3 regions of the Lysinibacillus sp. FSL W8-0992 genome follow, and region 1 is predicted to be linked to each of the others. Evidence: a T-box and tRNA genes for the amino acid it is inferred to sense, from the RefSeq annotation. Region 1 holds a T-box; the other regions hold tRNA genes.
What was found. A T-box is a leader RNA that pairs with one kind of tRNA and senses whether it is charged. The one in region 1 lies ahead of serS (serine--tRNA ligase), so its partner is inferred to be a tRNA-Ser.
Positions count from the first base shown of each region.

Region 2: it has a tRNA-Ser gene. The T-box ahead of serS (serine--tRNA ligase) is inferred to sense a tRNA for this amino acid. The anticodon was not compared.
Region 3: it has a tRNA-Ser gene. The T-box ahead of serS (serine--tRNA ligase) is inferred to sense a tRNA for this amino acid. The anticodon was not compared.

Region 1 covers NZ_JBBOZQ010000001.1:710,293-717,204, forward strand. The annotation lists gene tadA (tRNA adenosine(34) deaminase TadA) at 1-483, shown strand, start outside; gene NSQ74_RS03365 (amidohydrolase) at 638-2,212, opposite strand; gene NSQ74_RS03370 (sigma 54-interacting transcriptional regulator) at 2,532-3,866, opposite strand; gene serS (serine--tRNA ligase) at 4,090-5,370, opposite strand; T-box leader at 5,449-5,665, opposite strand; gene pdxT (pyridoxal 5'-phosphate synthase glutaminase subunit PdxT) at 5,714-6,277, opposite strand; gene pdxS (pyridoxal 5'-phosphate synthase lyase subunit PdxS) at 6,279-6,912, opposite strand, start outside.
Region 2 covers NZ_JBBOZQ010000001.1:1,491,618-1,498,529, reverse strand. The annotation lists gene nagB (glucosamine-6-phosphate deaminase) at 1-67, opposite strand, end outside; gene NSQ74_RS07270 (arylamine N-acetyltransferase family protein) at 264-1,007, shown strand; gene NSQ74_RS07265 (S-layer homology domain-containing protein) at 1,045-2,133, opposite strand; partial or broken gene NSQ74_RS07260 (VOC family protein) at 2,338-2,523, opposite strand; tRNA gene NSQ74_RS07255 (tRNA-Leu) at 2,607-2,687, opposite strand; tRNA gene NSQ74_RS07250 (tRNA-Cys) at 2,739-2,812, opposite strand; tRNA gene NSQ74_RS07245 (tRNA-Gly) at 2,820-2,894, opposite strand; tRNA gene NSQ74_RS07240 (tRNA-Gln) at 2,900-2,974, opposite strand; tRNA gene NSQ74_RS07235 (tRNA-His) at 2,979-3,054, opposite strand; tRNA gene NSQ74_RS07230 (tRNA-His) at 3,091-3,166, opposite strand; tRNA gene NSQ74_RS07225 (tRNA-Trp) at 3,179-3,252, opposite strand; tRNA gene NSQ74_RS07220 (tRNA-Tyr) at 3,263-3,346, opposite strand; tRNA gene NSQ74_RS07215 (tRNA-Thr) at 3,356-3,431, opposite strand; tRNA gene NSQ74_RS07210 (tRNA-Phe) at 3,444-3,516, opposite strand; tRNA gene NSQ74_RS07205 (tRNA-Asp) at 3,537-3,612, opposite strand; tRNA gene NSQ74_RS07200 (tRNA-Met) at 3,617-3,691, opposite strand; tRNA gene NSQ74_RS07195 (tRNA-Val) at 3,715-3,790, opposite strand; tRNA gene NSQ74_RS07190 (tRNA-Glu) at 3,811-3,885, opposite strand; tRNA gene NSQ74_RS07185 (tRNA-Ser) at 3,910-4,001, opposite strand; tRNA gene NSQ74_RS07180 (tRNA-Asn) at 4,007-4,083, opposite strand; rRNA gene rrf (5S ribosomal RNA) at 4,102-4,217, opposite strand; rRNA gene NSQ74_RS07170 (23S ribosomal RNA) at 4,333-6,912, opposite strand, start outside.
Region 3 covers NZ_JBBOZQ010000001.1:1,881,043-1,887,954, reverse strand. The annotation lists gene NSQ74_RS09435 (1,4-dihydroxy-2-naphthoate polyprenyltransferase) at 57-977, shown strand; gene NSQ74_RS09430 (dipeptidase) at 1,293-2,219, opposite strand; gene NSQ74_RS09425 (TraR/DksA C4-type zinc finger protein) at 2,284-2,733, opposite strand; gene NSQ74_RS09420 (MerR family transcriptional regulator) at 2,807-3,568, opposite strand; gene dpaL (diaminopropionate ammonia-lyase) at 3,750-4,961, opposite strand; tRNA gene NSQ74_RS09410 (tRNA-Glu) at 5,160-5,231, opposite strand; tRNA gene NSQ74_RS09405 (tRNA-Ser) at 5,234-5,324, opposite strand; tRNA gene NSQ74_RS09400 (tRNA-Asn) at 5,338-5,414, opposite strand; tRNA gene NSQ74_RS09395 (tRNA-Ile) at 5,419-5,495, opposite strand; tRNA gene NSQ74_RS09390 (tRNA-Gly) at 5,499-5,572, opposite strand; tRNA gene NSQ74_RS09385 (tRNA-Phe) at 5,578-5,653, opposite strand; tRNA gene NSQ74_RS09380 (tRNA-Asp) at 5,690-5,765, opposite strand; tRNA gene NSQ74_RS09375 (tRNA-Met) at 5,769-5,843, opposite strand; tRNA gene NSQ74_RS09370 (tRNA-Ser) at 5,898-5,990, opposite strand; tRNA gene NSQ74_RS09365 (tRNA-Ile) at 6,006-6,082, opposite strand; tRNA gene NSQ74_RS09360 (tRNA-Met) at 6,090-6,163, opposite strand; tRNA gene NSQ74_RS09355 (tRNA-Ala) at 6,190-6,265, opposite strand; tRNA gene NSQ74_RS09350 (tRNA-Pro) at 6,288-6,364, opposite strand; tRNA gene NSQ74_RS09345 (tRNA-Arg) at 6,374-6,450, opposite strand; tRNA gene NSQ74_RS09340 (tRNA-Leu) at 6,466-6,554, opposite strand; tRNA gene NSQ74_RS09335 (tRNA-Gly) at 6,560-6,634, opposite strand; tRNA gene NSQ74_RS09330 (tRNA-Leu) at 6,681-6,765, opposite strand; tRNA gene NSQ74_RS09325 (tRNA-Lys) at 6,788-6,863, opposite strand; tRNA gene NSQ74_RS09320 (tRNA-Thr) at 6,871-6,912, opposite strand, start outside.

The sequences.
Region 1 (6,912 bases):
TTAGAAGAAGCTAAAAAAGCTGCCTTGCTTGGCGAGGTGCCGATAGGAGCCGTTCTTGTATATGAAGGAGAAGTCATTGCTAAAGCACATAATCTACGTGAAACAACCCAAAATGCTACAACGCATGCTGAATTAATGGTTATTCAAGAGGCATGTAAAAAAATAGGTAGTTGGCGCCTTGAACAAACAACACTCTATGTCACATTGGAACCTTGCCCCATGTGCGCAGGTGCCATTTTGCAGTCACGAGTGCCGCGTGTTGTATATGGTGCGAGAGATATTAAAGCAGGGTGTGTCAATTCGCTCTATCATTTATTAAATGATGCCCGTTTTAACCATGAATGTGATGTTACAGAAGGTATTTTGGCTGAAGACTGTGGTCAAATTTTAACTGACTTTTTCCGCGTATTACGTGAACGAAAAAAGGCGGAGAAAAAAGCACGTAAAATGGCTGAAAGCACAGGATCTTGTGAATCATTGTAGGTTAAGTTCCTTTGCTCTAATAAGAAAAAGGTACCTCAAAACTTATGAGGTACCTTTTTCTTTTCTATGATTATGGGGATGGCGATATATATGAAATGTGTCGTAGCAGCGACAACATCTTCATAACAAAATAATAGTTTCATGCTAGCAAAAATTACTGTTTAAAAACACACTCGCCTTCAATATAAGTAGCAAGTGGCTTCACATTCATAATCTGGTCTTGTGATATTTCACGAAGGTCTTCCGCTAATACAACGAAATTCGCTTCATAACCCTCTTTCAGCTGACCGACCTTTTCCATACGTATCATCGTTTTTGCATCTGCCGTATAAAGCTGTAATGCTTCTTCTACTGAAATACGTTCTGCGGCCCCTAAATCTGTCCCATCATATGCAGTACGTGTAACGGCTGCCTGAATTGTTACGAAAGGATTGGATGCTTCTGCCCAAGATGTCGCAGGTGCGTCTGATGATAAAGCTGTAGCAATGCCTTGCTGTAAAAATGTTTGCACACCATATAACGTTTGCGTTTTCTCTAGGCCGAGATTTTGTAAGTAGCTTTCAATTTCACAAAATAAGAAGATTGGCTGTGGCACAAATCCGATGCCCCATTCAGCTGCCTTCTTCAAGGCACTCTCTGACGGCATTGCAGCATGTTCGATACGAACAGATGGCGCATCTGTTAACCACGCTTCTTCTTCATAGAAAGTATTAACAATTAAGTCTATAGCTCTGTCGCCCATTGCATGAACGACTAATTGAATACTATGCTTCCTTGCTTCAATAGACGCAGCTAAAAGTTCCTCTTTTGTCGTCATGGCAATACCTGTTTCAGAACTGTTTAAAAATGGCTCAGAGACAAGCGCTGTACGTCCCGATACACTACCATCCGAAAACAACTTAATTCCGCCTATATATGCACCTGCTTGGCGATTTAAATTTTCTTCTACTAATAAATCATGGTTTTGTATATCATCCCATACATAATTAACAGCGACACGTTGCTTCAAACCTTTTGTACGTGCCTTACGATATAAGCTTAAATAATCAAGCGGACTTACCGTTGCCATCATTTCTGTAATACTTGTTACACCATAGGAAGCTAAAATATGAGATAGTTTCACAAGTCTTGCTACAATTTCATCTTCAGATGGTGATGGTAAATGTTGCAGTACTAAATTGCGCGCATTTTCACGAAGCACGCCTGTCGGCTCACCGTTTTGGTCTCGGTCAATTTGTCCACCTTGCGGATTAGGAGTGTCCTTTGTAATACCTGCAATTTCTAATGCTTTACTATTAACAGAAATAATATGTCCACATGTACGCATGACGATTACTGGTAATTCTGTTGATGCACGATCTAAATCTGCCTTTAGTGGTGCACGTTTCTCAGCCAGCTTTCCTTCATCGTAGCCCCAGCCTAAAATCCAGCCACGTTGACTAGCATCGTAATTTTGTAAAGCTACAATCATTTCGTCGATTGAAAGAATTTGTGGTGGTAGGCAAGCTACTTGCTCAAGCACATCCGCCAACATTATTGGGTGCATATGCGCATCGATAATACCTGGAATAATAACTTTTCCTTGTAGATCTATAATTTCTCCTTCATATGAAGGCATATCTTCTTCTAAACCAAGCCATTTAATCTTGCCATCAGCAATCACCATTGCTGTAGCAGATTGACATTCGGAATTGGCTGTATAAATTTTTGCATTACGAAAGATTTTCATTATTCTTCAACTCCTATTTCTTCAACACCAAGGTCGTTTTCGTTAGGTCGTCGGCTTTCACTACTATATGTAATAAAGCACCTACTCAAAAGCCGATGGGATGGTATCATCCAATCGAATCCACTAGACTGCAGTAGGACAAAAGTTAGTGAGAACTGGCATGTTAATAGCAAGTTTTTAAATTACTTATGTTATAGGAGAACAATACACTGTCCCCTTAATCATCATCAAAACTCACATAAGATTTATCTAAATCATAAAAAACTTTTAGCAATGAAAAAAGGAGATAAATTTTTATCTCCTTTTTGTAAAAAAAATTTTACAACAACTCATATTTTAAACATTTATATTTAAGTAGCTGACGTGAGATACCTAAACGACGGGCTGTTTCTGCTAAGCGCCCTTCTGTTTCACGCAATTTTTCAGCAATGATCAGGCGTTCATAAGCTTCTGTTAAATCTCTTAAATGTCCTGAATGGATATTAGGCATGGACGGCTGAGCTTTTTGCTGCACCGTTCTTACAATGCGCTCTGGAATATGCTCCAGTAAAATTTTTTGTCCTGTTAAATTGTTATAGGCCGCTTCTAGAGCATTTTTTAGTTCGCGCACATTTCCTGGCCAATGATATTCATAAAATAATTGAAGTACCTCTTCACTATAACGAACATCTTTTTGAATTGTATGCTCATTATAAAATTGAATATAAAAATCAAGAATAGCAGGTATATCTTCTTTGCGCATATGAAGCGGTGGCAAATCTATTTGCATAACGTTCAGACGATAAAACAAATCCTCACGTAATTTTTTTTCTGCTAAAAGTTTATCTAAATCTTCATTGACCGTTGTAATATATCTAATATCTAACGGCTCTCCATTCAGCGATTTCAAATCTACCGCATGCAGTAATTTTGCCTGTAATGATAAATCCAGCATATTTAACTGATCAATAAGTAAGGTACCCCCATTAGCCTCCTGCAGTTTTCCTTGTTTCCCTTCAGCCTCGATACCGTAAAGCTGTGAAAAAATATTATCCTCTGTCAATGTGGAACAATTGAGCACAATATACGGCTTCGTAAAACGCTCGCTTTCATTATGAATACCTTGCGCTACGATATCCTTCCCTGTACCTGTTTCCCCTGTAATCAGAATAGATGAATTTTTCTTTGCACCACGGCGAGCCTTCTCAGTTTGAGCTTTCATTTCTGCATTCACAGAAATTAAATCTTCTAAACGGTAATTTGTATGGTTATCTCGATATAATTTATGTCCGAGGAAATGATCCAAATATTTTATTTGTTTACTCTCATAAAAATGCTTTGAAAACTCAATAGCACCAATAATTGCTCCACCTTCGATAATTGGATAGGTTGAGCTTAGCGATGTATAACTAAAGCCATTTAACGTCGTCAGAACCTGTTCAAAGTAAATGATTGGTTCCCCTGTTTGCAGTACTTTAAAAATTGTACTTGTTTCAGTTGATAAATTTTGATAGCTATCAGTCACGGTTTTTTGGAAAAATTCATCTGGTGTTAAGCCAATCTCTAACAATATATTTAAATCTGCTAAATCATAAAAAATTGCGCAGCCTTTTTCATCGGTAATTAACACATTATCAAACTCTCTTAATGCTTGTGTAAATTGATGTAGAACCATGAATTTTCTCCCCCCTTGTCCCCATGAATTATACTCATTATAACGAATTTTCTAAAATAATGAGAGATTCGAGCGCTAAAAAAGCAAAAAAAAGCTATTTTAGAAAATCTAAAACCAGATTAACTAAAATAGCTTATCGTATTGTCTTTGCTTTTACCTGTGGAATTACTACATTTCTGTCAGTAGAAGCCTGTAATTACGGATCTGTGACCACAGTAATTTGTTATTTTGGTGCAATCACTGTTTTTCCGCCCATATAAGGAACTAATACCTCTGGAATCACTACACTTCCATCGGCTTGCTGATAGTTTTCAAGGATAGCAGCCACTGTTCGACCAATTGCAAGACCTGAGCCGTTTAATGTGTGCACATATTCTGGTTTTGCATTTGGCTCACGGCGGAAACGAATATTCGCACGGCGCGCTTGGAAATCCTCAAAGTTTGAGCAAGAAGAAATTTCACGGTACATATTTTGTGCCGGAATCCAAACTTCTAAATCATATTTTTTCGCAGCTGTGAAACCTAAATCAGCTGTACACATTTTTAACTTACGGTAAGGTAAACCTAATAATTGCAGTACTTTTTCAGCGTGACCAGTTAATAATTCTAGTTGCTCGTAAGATTCTTCAGGTTTAACAAAACGTACTAATTCTACTTTATTGAATTGGTGCTGGCGAATTAAGCCACGTGTATCGCGACCTGCAGAGCCCGCTTCTGAGCGGAAGCAAGCACTATATGCTGCAAAGCCCTGTGGTAAAGCTTCAATAGGAAGAATTTCATCGCGGTAGAAATTCGTAACTGGTACTTCTGCTGTTGGAATCATAAAGTAGTCTGTATCATCTACTTTAAATACATCTTCCTCAAACTTAGGCAGCTGACCTGTACCTGTTAAGCTGTCTCGATTCACAATAACAGGTGGTAGCATTTCTTCATAGCCATGCTCTTCTGCATGTAAATCCATCATAAAACTCATTAATGCACGTTCTAAACGAGCACCTAAGCCACGGTAGAATAAGAAACGGCTTCCAGTTACTTTTGCACCGCGTTCAAAATCGACAATTTGTAAATCTGTTGCAATATCCCAGTGTGCTTTAATGTCGAAATCAAAAGTTGGTACTTCGCCCCAAGTATATTCCTCAACATTATCGTCTTCAGTAGTACCAACTGGCACAGATTCATGTGGAACGTTTGGTAAACGCATCATCATATCTTTAAAACGATCTTCTACTTCATTTAGCTGTGTATCTAACTCTTTAATCTCATCGCCAACCTGACGCATACGAGCGATTACTTCATCAGCATTTTCTTTATTACGTTTCATAACAGAAATCTGTTCAGACACTTTATTTCGTTCAGCTTTAAGCTCTTCTGCCTTTGCGATTAATTCGCGACGCTTCGTATCTAAAGCTTCAAAATCGTCTAAGTTTCCTAAATCCTCGTTACGTGTTAATAGCATTTCTTTAATTTCCGCAAAGTTATCACGGACGCGTTTAATATCTAACATCGTTCATACCTCCAGTAGTAGATTTCATAATGATGGGTGTTTTATTTATGATGGAACACAAAAAAGCCCTCATCCCATGAAAGGGACGAGAGCTACCCGCGTTGCCACCCTAATTGACCAGACACTTTGCCTAGTCCACTTATCTCATAACGGCATTTCAGCCGGCGACAGCCTACTTCATTTACTTCGACTGCGCAACTCCAGGACGGATTCACAAGTGCTTTTATCAGCTTCCACCAACCGCTGACTCTCTAAAAAAAACGTGCTTGTTACTACTTCCCATCATCGTGTTTACTTATTTAAATTTTATCCTACTGTACTATATGATTCGAGATTTTGCAAGTCACACCATAGACGTCACAAAATATTCGAGAATACGCGAATCTGTCGTTAGTTCAGGATGAAATGAACATCCAAGTAAATGCCTATCACGTGCTAGCACAATTTTACCTTCATGCACAGCTAACACTTCCACACCTTCGCCGACTGACACAATATGCGGTGCTCGAATAAAAACAGCAGATATCGCTTCACCAATTGCTGGAACATCCAACTCCACTTCAAAGCTATCTACTTGACGTCCATACGAATTTCTCGCAACGACAACATCCATGACAGCTAAATGTGGTTCATGATCGACCAGCTCTTTTGCGAGTAAAATGAGACCTGCACAAGTGCCGAACATCGGTAATCCTTGTTGTGCAAGTGTTCGTATTGGTTCTAGCAGGTCATAGCGATTTAGCAACTTGCGCATCGTCGTACTTTCTCCACCAGGTAATACTAGACCATCAAGCCCTACTAGCTGCTCCTTATGCTTTACTAAAACCGTTTGACATCCAAGTGCATCTAACATTTGTACATGCTCTCGAACAGCACCCTGTAATGCTAACACACCGATTATTTTCATGTTACCAGCCTCGTTCTTGCATACGTTCACTTTGACTCAGCTGTGCAATATCAATACCTTTCATCGGCACGCCAAGCTCCTTTGAAATTTCTGCAATCAATTGATAGTCTTTATAATGTGTCGTTGCTTCGACAATGGCACGTGCAAATTTCTCGGGATTTTCTGATTTAAAAATACCTGACCCAACAAATACACCATCGGCACCTAATTCCATCATAAGGGCAGCATCTGCTGGCGTCGCAACACCACCTGCTGCAAAGTTTACAACTGGTAAGCGACCAAGCCTTTTAATTTCTCGTAATAATTCAAAAGGAGCACCTAGTAATTTCGCTTCTGTCATTAGCTCATCCTCAGTCATTCCGACAACTTTTCGCACTTGCGCATTGACCTTACGAATATGACGGACAGCCTCTACAATATTACCTGTACCTGGCTCACCTTTCGTTCGTAGCATAGACGCCCCTTCACCGATACGACGAGCTGCCTCACCTAAATCACGACAACCGCATACGAATGGTACTGTATAATCACTCTTTAATAAATGAAATTCCTCATCTGCTGGCGTTAATACCTCACTCTCATCAATATAATCAACGCCCATAGCTTCTAATACTCGCGCTTCAACAATATGACCA
Region 2 (6,912 bases), 780 kb from region 1:
GCTCAGTAAAAATATGTGCAGCTACCTCACTCATTTCTTCGTAAGAATTTACTTCTATCCACTTTATTTCATTCGTCATTTATATACCTACCTTTAGAATCGTTATTTTTAACTAAAAATGGGAAATTCATTACTATCTAGTAGTGAATATATTAATTCTACAAGTTATTTAGCTGTATTTCTATTATTTTCTTTATCTATTTTTTACGTGTATTCTTTTGCTATTTCGGTTATGTTAATTAGTAAGGAAGTGAGGCGATTTTATGAATTCTCAAATACAACAATATTTAAATTATCTTCAATTTCAAGGATCTATAGAGCCGTCTATCAAGCTACTTGGTCAATTACAAACAAAACATCTACATACAATACCCTATGAAAATTTAGACGTTGCCTTGAAACGCGGCATCTCCTTTGCTATTCCTGATCTTTTTCAAAAAATCATTGTTCAACGACGCGGAGGCAATTGCTTTGAACTAAATATTTTATATAGCTGGTTACTCCGTGAGCTCGGTTTTTCTGTCACAAATCGCTATGCACAATTTTGGCGCAATATGGATGCGAATACACCACTTGAAGATGTCCCTATGCATCAGCTACTTCTCGTCCAATTTGACGGTGTACCTTATATCTCTGACGTTGGTGTAGGTGCACTAGCCCCATGTAAACCAGTGCCGTTAATTGCTCACCACGAACATCGAGAAGGTAATGAGCTATACAAAATTGAATGGGATGACACGTACGGCTGGATGCTTTATGAGCAAACACCACACAATTGGCGTCTACTTTACAACTTCACAGATAACGATAACGATGCCAATTTTGCCCCACGGCTTTCACACCAAAAAAATAAAATCGCAATGATTCGCACTCCTTCTGGACGACATACTATGTTCAATAATGAATTTCGTATATATGAAGGGCAATCTTTAACAACTTATACAACACATACTGAGCAAGAGTGGCAGCAAGCTCTTGAACGTTATTTTCATATATCGATCACTTAAAAAAGGATGCATTGTTGGAATGCATCCCTTTACGCTTCTAATTTGCTGTTCGTTTTAGCAACTCATATACTACTTCGCCATTGTGAAGTTCCTTGACTAAACCAATACCGTCTACAAAATAATAGGTTTTCACTACATCAATATATTTAAAACTTTCTTCTAGTACAGCTACATTTTTATAGTTAACACCACCTGCTCGAACCGTTCCATCCGTCGTTTGAACAGTTATACGATTACCGTTAACTGGACCTTCATCGTCTTCGTGAACAATTACGCCAATTCTTAGAGGAAGCCCTATATAGAAGTCGTAATGTGAGCTATATTCTTGAGCAATTGCTTGAGCATATACTGAGCCATCATAATATAATAACTCATCATTAAACTGCTTATTATTGGTCATATTAGCAATTGACCAAACATCGTTTTTATTATCATTATGGCTGTATTGATAATTTAATGTATATCTTAGGCCATCATCTGGTGAGTAAAATGCATAGGTGTATTTATTTGCAGGATCCTTTTGTAAATTTGGCTTTGAAAGGGTCATGGCACGAGCAACAAATGCTGAAAAATGTGCACGTGTTAATGGCAATTTAGGTTTAAATGTACCATCCTGATAACCGCTCGTAATATTATTGTTCGCTACCGCTAATATTTCCTTATAACCTGGTGTTTTCTCCGTAACATCCGTAAAATAATAAGGGCTCGTTCCCTTTAATTTAAAAGCACGTTGTAAAACAATGGCCATATCTGCTCTCGATAGCGTCCCATTCGGATTAAATTTCTTTGTTGCCTCGAATATGCCAGCATTTTGTGTAGCAGCGATTTCTTTATAGTAGACATGTGATGTCGGGACATCTTGATACTTCGGATTTTTCACATTCGTCGTTTTCAATCCTAACGCACGAGTTAACATGACAGCTACTTGAGCTCTTGTTACATATTCATTCGGTTTAAAAGTGCCATTAGGATACCCTTTAATAATCCCACGTTCAACTAAATAATCTATTTCCGTATTTAACGTATTGTCAGATGACACATCTTTAAAACTAGCTGCATATACCGGCTGAATCTGTAATAACCCAAAAATCATAACTACAATCAACATCCTACTTATTTTCTTCATCCTATTCCCCCTATATTTACTCCCATCCTTGTTATCCTATTCATCAAGTAAAATAAATATTAACTAAAAAGACATTTTTAATAGTTTTCTTGCATTAGTATCTAAGTATTCCATACCCGTTTGAAAATGTGCTTACACTTCTAATAGAGTTATAGCTCTTGTAAAATAAAAAACCTCTGCAAGACTTTGCAGAGGCGTTAAAGTTTATTCATTTTTCTTATTTTGAATTAAACCAAAACCTAGTCCAGTAGGGTCTACTAAATACGCAAGATAAAATTCATCAAATTCCATTTTTTCTCGGACAATAATAGCTCCCTCCTCCATAGCTTTTGCAATAGCGTCATCAATTGAATCTACTTCAATTTGCACGCGTACTCCATGTGGATAATCGATGCTTTTTTACCTTGTACTGTTTCAGAATATAAAAAAAAGACCTCAACAGAGTTGTTGAAGTCTTTTAAATTTACTTTGGATACCGGTGGTCGGGGTCGAACCGACACTCCAAAGGAACACGATTTTGAGTCGTGCGCGTCTGCCAATTCCGCCACACCGGCATAATACTTTAGAGATAAAAAAAATCGGAGTATCCGATTAAGTAAAAAATATGGAGGCGGCAACCGGATTTGAACCGGTGATAAAGGTGTTGCAGACCTGTGCCTTACCACTTGGCTATGCCGCCATATTATTGGAGCGGAAGACGAGGTTCGAACTCGCGACCCCCACCTTGGCAAGGTGGTGTTCTACCACTGAACTACTTCCGCATAAATGGCTGGGGTACCTGGATTCGAACCAGGGCATGACGGAATCAAAATCCGTTGCCTTACCGCTTGGCTATACCCCAACAATGGGGCGACTGATGGGAATCGAACCCACGAATGCCGGAACCACAATCCGGTGCGTTAACCACTTCGCCACAACCGCCACTGCTTTATAGTTTTACGTTAATTTTATATTAAATGGGGCGACTGATGGGAATCGAACCCACGAATGCCGGAACCACAATCCGGTGCGTTAACCACTTCGCCACAACCGCCATAAAATTAATTGGCAGGGGCAGTAGGAATCGAACCCACATCAAAGGTTTTGGAGACCTCTATTCTACCGTTAAACTATGCCCCTATAAAAAAACTGGTGGAGGGGGACGGATTCGAACCGCCGAACCCTAAGGAGCGGATTTACAGTCCGCCGCGTTTAGCCACTTCGCTACCCCTCCGGGAAAACATGGTGCCGGCTATAGGAATCGAACCCACGACCTACTGATTACAAGTCAGTTGCTCTACCTGCTGAGCTAAACCGGCAAAAAAACCTGATGGGTCAGGACGGAATCGAACCGCCGACACTTAGAGCTTCAATCTAATGCTCTACCAACTGAGCTACTGACCCATATTATTATTTTGAAAAAATGGCGGTCCCGACCGGGATCGAACCGGCGATCTCCTGCGTGACAGGCAGGCATGTTAACCGCTACACCACGGGACCATTTTGGTTGCGGAGACAGGATTTGAACCTGTGACCTTCGGGTTATGAGCCCGACGAGCTACCACTGCTCCACCCCGCGACAATACTATTTGATTTTAAAAATGGTGGAGGATGACGGGCTCGAACCGCCGACCCTCTGCTTGTAAGGCAGATGCTCTCCCAGCTGAGCTAATCCTCCATCTGGGTATTCGTTATAAATGGTGACCCCTACGGGATTCGAACCCGTGTTACCGCCGTGAAAGGGCGGTGTCTTAACCGCTTGACCAAGGGGCCTTACTAATTGGAATCGTAAAGTGCTGGCGGAGAGTAAGGGATTTGAACCCTTGAGACAGTGTTAACCGCCTACACGATTTCCAATCGTGCTCCTTCGGCCACTCGGACAACTCTCCAAGAATGGCTCCGAAGGCAGGACTCGAACCTGCGACAACCTGATTAACAGTCAGGTGCTACTACCAACTGAGCTACTTCGGAATAATGTTATTATGTATAGCCTAGCGACGTCCTACTCTCACAGGGGGAAGCCCCCAACTACCATCGGCGCTAAAGAGCTTAACTTCCGTGTTCGGTATGGGAACGGGTGTGACCTCTTTGCCATCATCACTAGACTATTTAAAAGACAAGATTCATTATAACATAAAATGTTATAAATGCAAGCTTTTTTCAAAGCTTTCTTGTTCTTTCAAAACTGGATAAACGTTTCATTGAATGTTTCAAACTTTTTTGGTTAAGTCCTCGATCGATTAGTATTCGTCAGCTCCATGTGTCACCACACTTCCACCTCGAACCTATCTACCTCATCGTCTTTGAGGGATCTTACTTACTTGCGTAATGGGAAATCTCATCTTGAGGGGGGCTTCATGCTTAGATGCTTTCAGCACTTATCCCGTCCACACATAGCTACCCAGCGATGCCTTTGGCAAGACAACTGGTACACCAGCGGTGTGTCCATCCCGGTCCTCTCGTACTAAGGACAGCTCCTCTCAAATTTCCTACGCCCACGACGGATAGGGACCGAACTGTCTCACGACGTTCTGAACCCAGCTCGCGTACCGCTTTAATGGGCGAACAGCCCAACCCTTGGGACCGACTACAGCCCCAGGATGCGATGAGCCGACATCGAGGTGCCAAACCTCCCCGTCGATGTGGACTCTTGGGGGAGATAAGCCTGTTATCCCCGGGGTAGCTTTTATCCGTTGAGCGATGGCCCTTCCATGCGGAACCACCGGATCACTAAGCCCGTCTTTCGACCCTGCTCGACTTGTAGGTCTCGCAGTCAAGCTCCCTTGTGCCTTTACACTCTACGAATGATTTCCAACCATTCTGAGGGAACCTTTGGGCGCCTCCGTTACCTTTTAGGAGGCGACCGCCCCAGTCAAACTGTCCGCCTGACACTGTCTCCTGCCCCGCTAAGGGGCATGGGTTAGAATTTCAATACAACCAGGGTAGTATCCCACCGACGCCTCCTTCGAAGCTGGCGCTCCGAGATCTCTGGCTCCTACCTATCCTGTACAAGTTGTACCAAAATTCAATATCAGGCTACAGTAAAGCTCCACGGGGTCTTTCCGTCCTGTCGCGGGTAACCTGCATCTTCACAGGTACTATAATTTCACCGAGTCTCTCGTTGAGACAGTGCCCAGATCGTTACGCCTTTCGTGCGGGTCGGAACTTACCCGACAAGGAATTTCGCTACCTTAGGACCGTTATAGTTACGGCCGCCGTTTACTGGGGCTTCAATTCGCAGCTTCGCTTGCGCTAACCACTCCTCTTAACCTTCCAGCACCGGGCAGGCGTCAGCCCCTATACGTCACCTTACGGTTTTGCAGAGACCTGTGTTTTTGCTAAACAGTCGCCTGGGCCTATTCACTGCGGCTCTCGTGCGCTTGCACGCTCAAGAGCACCCCTTCTCCCGAAGTTACGGGGTCATTTTGCCGAGTTCCTTAACGAGAGTTCTCTCGCACACCTTAGGATTCTCTCCTCGACTACCTGTGTCGGTTTGCGGTACGGGCACCTCTCACCTCGATAGAGGCTTTTCTTGGCAGTGTGAAATCAGGAACTTCGTCCATACGGACTCGCCATCACAGCTCAACGTTATAGTGTGCGGATTTGCCTACACACACGCCTTACTGCTTGGACGCGCACAACCAACGGCGCGCTTACCCTATCCTACTGCGTCCCCCCATTTCTCAAACGGTGAGGAGGTGGTACAGGAATATCAACCTGTTGTCCATCGCCTACGCCTATCGGCCTCGGCTTAGGTCCCGACTAACCCTGAGCGGACGAGCCTTCCTCAGGAAACCTTAGTCATACGGTGGACGGGATTCTCACCCGTCTTTCGCTACTCATACCGGCATTCTCACTTCTAAGCGCTCCACCAGTCCTTCCGGTCTGACTTCAACGCACTTAGAACGCTCTCCTACCACTGACATCGTAGATGTCAATCCACAGCTTCGGTGAATCGTTTAGCCCCGATACATTTTCGGCGCAGCGTCACTCGACCAGTGAGCTATTACGCACTCTTTAAATGATGGCTGCTTCTAAGCCAACATCCTGGTTGTCTGTGCAACGCCACATCCTTTTCCACTTAACGATTACTTTGGGACCTTAGCTGGTGGTCTGGGCTGTTTCCCTTTTGACTACGGATCTTATCACTCGCAGTCTGACTCCCGTGTATAAATATCTGGCATTCGGAGTTTGTCTGAATTCGGTAAACCGGGATGGCCCCCTAGTCCAAACAGTGCTCTACCTCCAGTATTCTCATCACGAGGCTAGCCCTAAAGCTATTTCGGAGAGAACCAGCTATCTCCAAGTTCGATTGGAATTTCTCCGCTACCCACACCTCATCCCCGCACTTTTCAACGTGCGTGGGTTCGGGCCTCCAGTAAGTGTTACCTCACCTTCACCCTGGACATGGGTAGATCACCTGGTTTCGGGTCTACGACCACGTACTAATTCGCCCTATTCAGACTCGCTTTCGCTGCGGCTCCGCCTTCTAAAGCTTAACCTCGCACGTAATCGTAACTCGCCGGTTCATTCTACAAAAGGCACGCTATCACCCATTAACGGGCTCTAACTACTTGTAGGCACACGGTTTCAGGATCTCTTTCACTCCCCTTCCGGGGTGCTTTTCACCTTTCCCTCACGGTACTGGTTCACTATCGGTCACTAGGTAGTATTTAGCCTTGGGAGATGGTCCTCCCGGATTCCGACGGAATTTCACGTGTTCCGCCGTACTCAGGATCCACTCTGGAGGGAATAAACTTTCGACTACAGGGCTTTTACCTGCTCTGGCGGACCTTTCCA
Region 3 (6,912 bases), 1.2 Mb from region 1:
TCTTTCTTCGTATAAAATAAGAAGAGTCTACAATAGTTGAAGGAGAGAAAGACCTTATGACCAAAGTCATTGAAGCTGATAGGGGTTTTAAAGTTTGGTGGCATTTAACGCGCCCACATACTTTAACCGCTTCATTCGTTCCAGTATTTTTAGGAACAGCGATTGCTCTTGCAATTGAAAAAGAAACAATTAATTTTGGACTATTTTTTGCTATGCTGATTGCTAGTATGCTAATTCAAGCAGCAACTAATATGTTCAACGAATATTATGATTACAAGCTAGGATTAGATAATGAACATTCTGTCGGCATTGGCGGCACGATTGTCCGTCACGGTGTGCAGCCGAAAACAATTATGATGATTGCTTTAAGCTTTTATGCACTAGCCATGCTTCTTGGCATTTATATTTGTGCCTCAACTTCTTGGTGGCTTGTTGCAGTTGGACTAGTTTGTATGCTGATTGGTTTTCTATATACAGGAGGACCATATCCTATCGCATATTCACCATTTGGAGAGCTTGTTTCAGGGGCAGTCATGGGTATGGGTATTGTCTTAATCGCCTTTTATATTCAAACACTTACTGTAACATTAGATGCGGTTTTACTTTCTATTCCGAGTATGATTTTAGTTGGTGGCATTATGCTATCTAATAATATTCGTGATATCGTTGGGGATACAGAAGGTGGACGTAAAACGCTTGCCATCTTAGTAGGCCGTGACCGTGCTATTTCTGTATTATCTGGCTTTTTCATCGTTTCGTACCTATGGGTCATTGCATTAGTAGCAATTGATGGTATTACTTTTTGGGCGCTTATTATTTTCCTAAGTATACCGAAGCCGCTACGTGCTATCCAAATTTTCCGCGATAAAAAAGAAGCCAAGGAAGTAATGCCAGCGATGAAATATACAGCGCAAACAAATACATTCTTCGGTTTCCTATTAGGAATCGGATTGTTAGTGAATTATTTCTTTTATTAATATGCACAAATAGTGACGACTGCAGTTGATTTCCGCTGCGTGCGGACGCTTTCCGCGGGCACACACGTAAGCCGCAACCCTCGCTACGCGCGGTTTGTTGCGTCTTACGTTCTGTGCGTTCCCGCAGGAGTCGCCGCCCTCCGCTCCAATCAACTAAATAAAGTGATTATGCGGAACATGGAAAATGTAGAAGATGCTACGCTTGAAGAGTATATTCACTTTGTTAGCAAAATGCCATTTCCAAATAATAAAAATGACAAAAGGCATCAAGAGCGAAATTCTTGTTCCTTTTGTCAAAACTCTAAAGCAACAACCTTATTTGGTTGCTGCTTTTTTTATATATTGTCTAAAGTTATTGTGCGCGATCCCAAGAACTTCTTCATCTGTAAAATGCTCTCGTAAACGCTCTAATAAATTTTGAGCCTCACCTGCGTGAGCGAGCCCTTTAACGGTAACATCTATTCCGTCAAAATCAGAACCTACTCCGAGATGCTCAACCCCAACGATACTTGCCAGATGCTTCACATGCGCAATTAAATCATCCATTGTTGCATTGTCCCCAATAAAATGCGGGAAGTAGACTAAATGAATATGACCTCCATGCTCTACAAGTGCCTTTGCCTGTTGATCTGTTAAATTACGTGGGTGGTCGCAAATCGCACGTGCATTGCTATGGCTTGCAACAAGATGCTTTGCCAATGGCAGCAAATCCCAGAATCCTTGCTCGTTTAAATGGGATACATCGATAATTATATCCCGCTCATTTAGCATATTGATAACCTCTCTGCCGAAAGGTTTTAACCCAAGACTAGCATCCTGCTCAGCGCCATAGGCTACACCATTCTCTTCATTCCATGTGAGACCTACCAACATTACACCAGCATCCAAAATTGCCGACAGCTTTGTAATATCCTCACCAATTGCACTACAGCCTTCTAAACTTAAAATAGCACCAATTTCATGAGGCGCTAAAGTATTTAGTTGTGACCATTCCGTAATATGCACCATGCCTTCAGTTTGTAACACTTGTGTATGGAATGCTTCAATTTGACGCATTACCTCTAAAAATTGCATATTTTGTGGTGTCTTAGGGTCGATAAAAATAGCGAATACCTGCGCCTTTACTTGCCCTAATTGTAATCTTTCTTTACTTGCGTGTAATCGCACATCATCCGCAAATTTTGGCGCTTCTAGCGTCGTTAACTTTAATAATACATCACAATGTAAATCAATTATTTCCATGTTATCACCCCATACAGTTATTATACTGGTCAAGGGAATAATTAGGAAGAAATCCTCGTATTTTTTACATTTTATCTGATGGCGTATCTGACGAGCCAAATTCCTCAAGCTCTTCGAAATCATCTGATTTTGGTAATGCTGATAGTACCTCTTCTTCTACTGGTCGTATTTGATCTTCTCGTTGCTCCGCATGCTCTACACATGTCAATGCATGTGGCATCGCTTCTAAGCGACCTAGCGGAATTTCTTCACCACATTCTGCACACTTACCATATGTTCCATCTTCAATAGCTTGCAGGGCATTTTTGATCTCCTCCGCATGGTCACTACGATGCTCATCAATAGCCATTTCTGTAAGCTGATCAGTTAAATCACTCGCATTATCAGCTGGATGATTATCATAATTGGAGAGCTCTGTTGCCTGTGGTCGCTCTGATTCCTCTAGCTGCTGCTCTATTTCCTGTAATTCCTGCTCTAATTGTTTTTTAAACTTTTCTATCATTTGTTGTTCCATGAAAATCTCCTCCTCATACATTCATTTTTTCCTAAATACTTATTTCTAAAACATCAGTATGAGAAGGATTCCTTTAGTTTTGTGTATATTCTCTAATTACATCATGCAGAAATTGAGTGGCACCAACAGATACATGATTATCGTAATAAGCTGTAAAGCGGTCATCTGCTACATACATTTGTGCTAAACCAGCATGTGCTTCCTTTGTATATTGCGGCCACGAAAAGCTCAACCAGCGTTTATGAAGCTCTGCAACTTCCATTGAAACATCATTTTTCGCATCTCCTATTGCCATCGCCTCTTTTAATCGTTCAAATAATTGCTGTTCTAATTGTTGCATTGCATTATACTGCTCCTCAGTTAAATTTCTAAACTTTGCATTCGATGCATCAACAGTTTCTTGACCATAGTTTGCACGTATTTCTTTACCATATTGCTTTTCATTTTCCTCAATTAGCTGCTCTTTAAAGCCATTAAATTTCTCTTCGTTCGTCATTGGACGTTCCTCCTCAATCGATTGAATTGTTTGTTCTACAGTTTTTAATAATTGATCTAGCTGCTTTTTTCGTTGTAGTAAAGCATCTCGATGTGTTTTTAATGCAGCAGTATGTTGAAAATCAGGTGCGTGAATAATGTTGTGAATCGTCACTAGTTTCATATCTAGTGCTCTATAAAATAAAATTTGCTGAAGTATATCGACTTCATGTTGACCATAAAAGCGATAACCCGCCTCGTTTGTTCTTGCTGGTTTTAGCAAATCGATTTCATCATAGTAGCGTAACGTTCTCGTACTGACCCCAGACAATTTGGCAAGTTGTTGAATTGTATATTCCATTGCTCTCACCTCCATATTCATACTGTAAACCTTTACGCAGCGTTAAGGTCAAGGGCTATTTACATTATTCTCTCCTAAAGGAAAAATAAAAAGAGCAGTGTCTACTTTACTAACAGACATAGCTCTTAAAAGTCGCTTATACTATTTGGTACAGAAATATCCTAGAGATGTTCACTCATTACTATTTTGCATACTTACCATGCCACACAATATTACGGTAGTTTTCCACGTCCGTGTCTCCCTCTGTATTAACAAATAGTATATTTGATTGTGCATTTAGCTGTAATGCCGCCTTTAATTCTGCATAATCCTCATTGGTCATTAATTCATAAAAACATCCGAATGGTGCAGCACCTGATTCGCCTGCAATAATGCGTTGATCCGAAGCAAGTGGGTTAGCTAGTACACGCATGCCCGTTGCAGCTACATTTTCATCACAGCAAATACTAACTTTCGTATACGCTTTTAAAATATCCCAAGCTATGGGATTTGGCTCCCCACATGCTAAGCCAGCCATAATCGTTTGCATTTCTCCACCGACAGTAACAAAATGCTCCGTTCCCTGTTTAAAACTTTCGTAGAAGCAATTTGCTGCATCAGGCTCTACTAAAACAACTGTTACTTGCTGACCATAAAAATGTTGTAGAAAAGCAACGACTGCTCCCGCAAAGGAACCTACCCCTGCCTGTAAAAATACATGGGTTGGTGCTTCTTCTAATTGATCGACGGCTTCCTTCGCTAAAGTTGTATAGCCTTGCATAATCCATAAAGGGATTTCTTCATAGCCTTCCCACATCGTATCCTGTATGATTACCCAGCCATTTTCCTCTGCCAGCTGTGACGTATAGCGTACGGTATCATCATAATTCATCGTCGTGATTTCCGCATAGGCCCCTTCGTTTTTAATATTTTGCAAACGCTCTTCTGCACTGCCAGCTGGCATATAAATCCGTGCTTTACATCCTAGTTCTCTTGCAGCCCATGCAACCCCCCGTCCATGATTGCCATCTGTCGTTGAAATAAATGTTAAATCGCCTAGTTGTTCTTTTACTTCAGGCGACTTTAATTGTTCGAATGACAGTTCATCAATATGTTGACCTAGCAATTTCGCAACATACTGTCCAATTGCATAAATACCACCTAAAACTTTAAATGCATTTAAGCCAAATCGAAATGACTCATCTTTCATAAATATTTTATTGACCCCTATATGGGATGCTAAAAAATCTAAACTACGTAAAGGTGTCTTTTCGAAACCATCATATGTACGATGAAACTGTTCCACACGATTAACCTGTCTCACTGTGAAATTTTGTAGTACAGGTTCTACTCGTTCTATGTTTTCCTGTAACTGATATTGCCGATTGTACACCCATCTCAATTTATGGCTCATCCTAATCCCCCTCTATTTATCGTTCATTACTATATTACCTGAAAATTCAATTAAAAAGAATAATAGTATGCGCAACAGTAGATGATATTATGTATAAATCGTAAGTACTGAAATCTCACTTATATTTAGCTCTCAAACTTTCACTCTAGCAAAAAAAAACGCAGCAAATGTGATGTTCACATTTACTGCGTTTTAGTATGACCCCTACGGGATTCGAACCCGTGTTACCGCCGTGAAAGGGCGGTGTCTTAACCGCTTGACCAAGGGGCCAATGGCGGAGAAGGAGGGATTTGAACCCTCGCGCCGGTTACCCGACCTACACCCTTAGCAGGGGCGCCTCTTCAGCCTCTTGAGTACTTCCCCACAAATAAAAAAATGGCTCCGAAGGCAGGACTCGAACCTGCGACAACCTGATTAACAGTCAGGTGCTACTACCAACTGAGCTACTTCGGAATAATGGTGGGCCTAAATGGACTCGAACCATCGACCTCACGCTTATCAGGCGTGCGCTCTAACCAGCTGAGCTATAGGCCCATTTGGAGCGGGTGATGAGAATCGAACTCACGACATCAGCTTGGAAGGCTGAGGTTTTACCATTAAACTACACCCGCGTATATGGTGGGTCAGGACGGAATCGAACCGCCGACACTTAGAGCTTCAATCTAATGCTCTACCAACTGAGCTACTGACCCATATACTTCTTACTAAGCTATCAACTTATTTAAAAATGGCGGTCCCGACCGGGATCGAACCGGCGATCTCCTGCGTGACAGGCAGGCATGTTAACCGCTACACCACGGGACCATTTGGTTGCGGGGGCCGGATTTGAACCAACGACCTTCGGGTTATGAGCCCGACGAGCTACCACTGCTCCACCCCGCGAAAATAATATTCATTTATATCGAGTTGTTAGCACACCATTTACAAAATAAAAACTGGAGGAGGTAGAGGGATTCGAACCCCCGCGCGGTGTTACCCGCCTGTCGGTTTTCAAGACCGATCCCTTCAGCCGAACTTGGGTATACCTCCGTAACATTATATAAATGGTGGACCTTGCAGGACTCGAACCTGCGACCGGACGGTTATGAGCCGTCTGCTCTAACCAACTGAGCTAAAGGTCCTTTAAGATGGCGGCGGAGGGAGTCGAACCCACGACCTTTCGGGTATGAACCGAATGCTCTAGCCAGCTGAGCTACACCGCCAGGATCTTTATACTGGTTATAAATTATGGTGGAGCCTAGCGGGATCGAACCGCTGACCTCCTGCGTGCAAGGCAGGCGCTCTCCCAGCTGAGCTAAGGCCCCATAAATTCATGTTACTAGGAAATGGTCGGGAAGACAGGATTCGAACCTGCGACCCCTTGGTCCCAAACCAAGTGCTCTACCAAGCTGAGCTACTTCCCGTTCATTTATTGGCGCGCCCGGCAGGAGTCGAACCCACAACCTTCTGATCCGTAGTCAGACGCTCTATCCAATTGAGCTACGGGCGCTTAATATTTTAAAAATGGTGCCGAGGGCCGGAATCGAACCGGCACGGTAGTCACCTACCGCAGGATTTTAAGTCCTGTGCGTCTGCCAGTTCCGCCACCCCGGCACATTTGGAGCGGAAGACGAGGTTCGAACTCGCGACCCCCACCTTGGCAAGGTGGTGTTCTACCACTGAACTACTTCCGCATGTGCATAAGATTATTTATCCTGGCAATTATGAAATTAAAATAAATGGTGCGGGTGAAGGGAGTCGAACCCCCACGCCTCGCGGCGCTAGATCCTAAGTCTAGTGCGTCTGCCAATTCCGCCACACCCGCATATTATTGTTGGCAATTTAAATGGTGAGCCATGAAGGACTCGAACCTTCGACCCTCTGATTAAAAGTCAGATGCTCTACCAACTGAGCTAATGGCTCAAAAAAATGGTGCCGGCTATAGGAATCGAACCCACGACCTACTGATTAC